Regions from separate parts of the Paenibacillus sp. 19GGS1-52 genome, predicted to be linked through region 2. Evidence: a T-box and tRNA genes for the amino acid it is inferred to sense, from the RefSeq annotation. Region 2 holds a T-box; the other holds one or more tRNA genes.
The links. The T-box of region 2 lies ahead of H1230_RS07420 (arginine--tRNA ligase). A T-box ahead of a tRNA ligase gene usually reads a tRNA of that ligase, here a tRNA-Arg.

Region 1 (3,158 bases), 1.5 Mb from region 2:
TAAGTATAAAGCAAAACAACCTTCAGCGCTCCCCATATTATGGAATCTATAGGGTTAGTTGTAAATGTCGATCAATTTCTTTACCAATTTCTACAGCAGCGGCTTCGTCCGTAACCAGAATATCCTCCTGCCCAAAACGCAGCATGGCATGAATAGCTTTGGCCTTGCGTTTGCCTCCGGCAATACCGACTACAACTTCTGTCCGAATAATATCCTCCAGGCGTAATCCCATGGTAAGCATTGTATGTACAACCTCACCATCTTCATTAAAGTAATAGCCAAATGATTCAGCTACTGCTCCTTCTTCCTGGATCTCTGAAACTGTTGCTTCATCGAGCTTACGGCGTCGGGTCATTTCAATGGCATCCCCGATCCCGTGTACAATAATACGCGAACTGCGGATGATTTGTACAATCTCGCCAATATTGGAGTCTAAAGCCAGGGATTGAAAAGCATCCTCGGCAAGCAAATCGGGCACATGCAGCAGCCTATAATTCGCTCCGACTCGTTTGGCCATTGTTGAGGCGATGGTATTCGCTTGAATCTCCATGCTTTCTCCCAAACCGCCGCGCGCTGGTACAAACCAAGCGTTCTTATAGTAAAGGGAGAGCGGCGGTGTCAACTGATCGGCCATTTCGGCCAGCGTCGAACCACCTGTAACGGCGACTGTATCGTCTGAACGCAACTCGCCTAGCAATGCCTTGGCGCCTGCGCGCCCAAGCTCACGTTTGGTGAACGGTGATGTTTCACAATCACCCGGCACAACGACTACTTTGTTCAGACCATACGTTGTTCGAATCTTCTCTTCCAGATCATCCAGACCGAACAGGCTCTTGGCGATCGGCTCCAGTAAGTCAAGCAGTCCGCGCCCGGCATCGCTAACGCGCATACCCACGCTCTCGATCTCTATGAGCCCTTGCGATTTCAGAAGATCTGTCTCGGCACGCAGTACCCGCTCTGTCATATCCAGCGAAGCAGCCAGCGTTCTACGGCCAATAATATCGGACAACATGATCTGATGAAGAATCGTATACCGTCTCTTAAGGGTTTCCATGAGATCAGGCAAAAGCTGCTTTTGAATTTCTAATAAGTTACGCATGCTTTCACTCCTGCTATTACTCTATTCCCTTGTTCATGGTCTCAAAACGTCCCGGGCTAACTTTTTAAGTCCCACCCATATTCTAACTAAATTTCGTACGAAGTGCAAGTCTTCGAAGAGTAGAATTCACAACCTCTTTTCATCTTATACATACACAGCAATATGAAATGGCCTCTCAAGATGTGGATTACGACATAATAGCTTGTCCCAGTCGCTTGAAGCACTGAACATTATTATTACACCATTGCTTTTACACTATAATTATATTATAATAATTTCTATTGCGCCCGTGGTCCAATGGATATGACGGAGGCCTCCGAAGCCTTAGATCCAAGTTCGATTCTTGGCGGGCGCACCATATTTTACACTTCAATACATACGATTAACATTAGTTATACTACTATTTAACCAAAGTGCCACTTGCTGGCTCTTTTTTTTGTCTATAAGTTTGACTTTCTTTGACTTTTTGTTTGAATTTGTTTATCATGTGGTTAACACGGTAATAGTAAAAATAAATACATTCGAAGATCTAATTTCAAGGAGGTTTTCCACGTGAGTTATATTCCTATGGTAGTAGAACAGAGCAACCGCGGTGAGCGTGCTTATGACATCTATTCCCGCCTACTGAAGGACCGCATCATTTTCCTCGGAACGGAGGTTAATGACGTGGTGGCCAATTCCATCATCGCACAAATGCTGTTTCTGGCTGCCGAGGACCCTGAGAAGGACATTCACCTATATGTGAACAGCCCTGGCGGATCCATTACTGCGGGTATGGCTATTTTTGATACAATGCAGTACATTAAACCGGATGTTTCCACGATCTGTGTGGGTATGGCCGCTTCCATGGGAGCGTTCCTGTTAAATGCCGGTGCTATTGGCAAGCGTTTCGCGCTGCCGAACAGTGAAATTATGATTCATCAGCCTCTCGGTGGTGCTCAAGGCCAGGCTTCAGACATCGAAATTCGTGCCCGCCGTATCCTTAAGCTGCGCGACAAGCTGAATGGTATTCTAGCTGAACGTACAGGCCAACCGCTAGAGAAGATTGAGAAGGATACAGATCGCGATTACTTCATGAGTGCTGCTGATGCTGCCGCTTATGGTATCGTCGATAAAGTGATTGAGAAAACACTGCCTACCGGCGTGTAAGCTATATCTATATAAACGAAGAGGCTGTCCCCCAACCATTAAATGGATAGGGGACAGCCTCTTCGTTTTGCGCATAAGCCACTAATTAAACAACAACAGTTCAGCCCAACCTGCCATAACCAAGCGCGTTCAACCTATCAGCAATGACACGATAGCCTCGCCCGTTGGGATGCAAATGGTCAATAGACAGCAGTCCGCGCTCATTCCCGGAGAATTCACCATAAATAGAGGCAAAACCACAGATCCGGCTGCTATACTGCGAGGCATACCTATTGAATTGCTGCACCCATTCCGTCGCTTGATACATTTGGGGATACGGGTTGTATAAACCCACAATTCGTATGATGTAAGGCTCGCGACTTCCAGATTTCAGCTGTTGCAGCGTCACCATAATTTCAGCAAAGTTCTGTTTGCACTCCTCTAAGGCTCTGCGCAGCACTCTGGATGGATCTCCTTGCCCAGCCGTCGATTTAGCTGCACGGATTAGATCGTTGCCGCCAATGGACAGTGTTATCAATTCAGCTCCCTGGAGTGCTTGCTGATAAACGGGATTACCACGCAAACGCTGCTCCAGCCCAGCTGTGGTCAAGCCATTGACTCCCAGGTTCGTGGAGAACACATTGGAACGAAGCCTCCCCTCTGCCATACTGCGGTATACTGGGACGAAACCATTACCCGGCAAGGCTCCAAAGCCTGTCGTCAAGGAATCACCAAGCGCGGTATATTGATAACTCACAGCTCTCCCCCCTTGTTCATACACTAGCTTCTCTATTCAGCATATGAACTGAGGGTTAATCAGGGAACGGGGTGATGTAACCAGTCTGCTTTAACAGAAATATATCCTCTCACTCCCTTATTTCAGAGCAGTAAATGGACTGCTTCCATCTGGCAGCAATTCTTTGAAGCTAAA
Region 2 (3,158 bases):
GATATGTCTGTTGTGACAGGCAACGTAGCTTTGCTTAATACACTGCTGGCACGGGCATAGGTGTACATAAGATACACTCCGGTATTACCGGATATTTCTGTAGCCTGCTTGAAATCAAAAATAATCTCAGTTCCCAGATTGAAACGTAGCAGATAATACCGGATGGCAGCGGTGGCGATTATACGACTGGGAATTCCGTTTTTATCAGAACGGGCTAGCTCAATAGCTTCCTCCATTAGCAGAATGAGATCGCTCACTTTAACGCCGATTCCCTGCCGGCCGGACATGGCGTAAGAGCTTTTACCATCAGCGGTGTTAATGCCAAGCTCGGCAGCGGAGGCCGGACTAAGTGAGACTACTCCATAGCTTACATGATGCAGCTTCTCAGCCTGATTATTGTACCCCAGTACCTGTAAAGCCTGCTTCACCATCGCCTGCGGATATTCCTGTCTATAATCAATAACATTAATAACCATGTCCGCTTGTCCATAAGGTAGGCGTTGTCCGGTCAAACCCGTTGTCCATAGTTCTGACGTAAACTCAGTGTATGAGAAGTCCTTTTCGAGGAGGCCAAATTTCCATAGATGATAGGCAATATCTTTAGCGGTATACGTCAAAATACCATTGGAGCGCACTAGTACCTTGTCCAGAGTATACTCATCTGATTCCCCCTCGCTGTCCCCTCCCTTCTGCTTCAGTACCCAGCAGCCAGCCAGCTTGCCTTCATGCTCCTGCACAAAAAACGCTGTTTGCGCAAGCAACTGAGAGGCTGCCGACCAGAAGCCTTCTCTAACGATACTGCTCTCCCATACGAGCAAGTCATAATGTATTCCAAAGCTTTTCATTTCCTCCACATGCTCTCGCACAATCCGCTCGGCAACCAGCTTACCCAGCCAGGCCTCGTTGCCGCTGCCTTTCTCTAGAGCATGCAGGATGTCCGTCCGTTTGTGGGTCATCTCCGGATTAAGTGTATACTCTTTATTCACTTGGGCATAAATATCCCAGCAATAATCACCAAAGCGGACATGCTCCCCTTCTAAAGGCACATTAAATAATCCAACCACGGTATCCGCCAGCTGATTGCCTAGATCATCAACATAGTTATGAACCTCGACGTTATACCCCGTTCTTTTCAAAATCCGTACCAGCGCGTCTCCGATACAAGCATTTCTCAGGTGACCTACATGAGCGGCTTTGTTGGGATTAATCGAGGTATGTTCGATCACCACTTTTTGTCCAGAGCTTTGCGGGAGCGTCAAGGGTTGTCTGGCCCACTCTTGCCAATGGATGTACAAATTAATGAAACCGGGAGCGGCAACTTCGATCCGCTGTACAAGTCCTGTGATACTTCCTTGCAGCTGAAGTTCTGTCTTCACCAGCTCTGCGATGGCCATAGGCGATTTGCGCAGTAGCTTTGCGAGCTGTAAGGCAATACTGCTGGAATAATCGCCATGCTCCGCATTGGCAGGTTGCTCGATCAGAAGGGCAATATCGTTGGGGTATGCCAACTCCAGCTTCATAAATACGCTTCTTACACTTTGTTCCAGACTGCTTTTGATGATTTGACTAATCACTTGGATGACCTCCTTTAAAATGCAAAAAAAGCCCCCGTCTCAAAAGAGACGAGGGCTTTAGCGCTCGCGGTACCACTCTCGTTGCTAAACTAGGCAAGTTTAGCCACCTCAAAAGGTTAACGGTCTTCAGCCGGGGCTTCCTACTGTTTCGTTCAGAAGTCCATCTCACGGGTGCGCTTCATTAGCTGATCTGTACCGGCTTTCACTCTCCCGGCTCGCTATTGGACTAGATCAAAGGTAACTACTCTCCCGATCATCGATTGTAGATTGATTTTTACCATTATAACGAAATTAAGTAAGAAAGCAATAGCTTATTATTCGATCAGAAACAGTTTTCACAATTTACTTCGCGCAGTTATAAAGACAATTGTTATATTGAATTGAACCGCGGAGAAGCCCACGGTTCAATTCTTGTTCTTAGCTAGTGACTGTGATAGTCGGTGCCGAAATTGCTGGCGGGGTCGTCAGATCTGAAGTTGTATTTGTAAAGTTGGTTACTTCAATTGTGACAGGTGTACCCACTAGCAAATCGATAGTAGCAAGCACCAGACTGGCTGTTGTCATTGTGGACAAGGTGCTTTGTTGAAGCACTCCATTAAGATAGACATTTAAGGAATCTTCAGCCGAAACAGTTGGTAATGCACCTACAGGAGCATCAGCATCATCCGTAAAGCTCGCTGCCAGAACAGTTGTATTCGTTGCCCCGATCATACCGGCGGTTATGGCTGCAAAGTATCTGGTTACTACCGGATTCACTGTAGTAGCGATAACCCCTCCAGTAGCTATTGGCGCAGAGGCGACTGCTGTGAAGACTGGTTTGATGACTGGCATATGATCACCTCCCTTCTTGTGTTACTAAATCGAAGATTATTTCGACTCATCATAGTAAATGAATAATTATTAATAATGAAACGGCATTAGTATGTAGATAACCTCATTTGGGTTGTACATTTATTTTTTCTGGTCAGATGTCCATTCACGACAAGGCATATGTTCATATGCTAGTGTAGCTAAATTTAGAAGTTGGGAATGGGAGGTGTAGGATTGGCTTCTTCTATCCGGGATAAAAAATATTGTGGAAAAGCAAAAAACAAAAAAAGAGTGCTTCATTTAAAAAAGAAAATCCGGCCTACAGATTGTTTATCTAAGAAAAGACTACGCTTCAAGCGTTGCCCGCGAAGATTGGTAAGCCATAAGATTGGACGAGGGCAAACCCGCACCATTGGTTCGCAGGCACCTAACAATACACAAGGCACTCCTGGTGCCCAAGGACCTCAAGGACCACAAGGACCACAAGGACCACAAGGACCTCAAGGACCTCAAGGTGCTTATGAGGTTCAAGCAGCAGGGAATTATCAGGGACTTATAGGTCCCGAGGGGGCTCGAGGATTCTCAGGCCCAGCGGGCCCGCAAGGACTTATAGGTCCCGAGGGGGCTCCAGGATTCTCAGGCCCAGCGGGCCCGCAAGGACCTACAGGTCCTCCAGGAGAAATACCGGCGATAACCATTGTACCAACCGTTTATCGGTATTTTTATTTGCCACTTTCGATGATTGATTCCACTGTTGATATTCCTGTCAATCAA

Region 1: it has a tRNA-Arg gene. The T-box ahead of H1230_RS07420 (arginine--tRNA ligase) is inferred to sense a tRNA for this amino acid. The anticodon was not compared.

Annotation. Positions count from the first base shown of each region.
Region 1 is NZ_CP059724.1:111,855-115,012, forward strand. Features, by position in the region: gene H1230_RS00480 (sugar-binding transcriptional regulator) at 47-1,099, opposite strand; tRNA gene H1230_RS00485 (tRNA-Arg) at 1,383-1,457, shown strand; gene clpP (ATP-dependent Clp endopeptidase proteolytic subunit ClpP) at 1,652-2,248, shown strand; gene H1230_RS00495 (GDSL-type esterase/lipase family protein) at 2,349-2,984, opposite strand; gene H1230_RS00500 (PdaC/SigV domain-containing protein) at 3,102-3,158, opposite strand, start outside.
Region 2 is NZ_CP059724.1:1,573,029-1,576,186, forward strand. Features, by position in the region: gene H1230_RS07420 (arginine--tRNA ligase) at 1-1,574, opposite strand, end outside; T-box leader at 1,616-1,840, opposite strand; gene H1230_RS07425 (DUF4183 domain-containing protein) at 1,992-2,405, opposite strand; gene H1230_RS07430 (DUF4183 domain-containing protein) at 2,619-3,158, shown strand, end outside.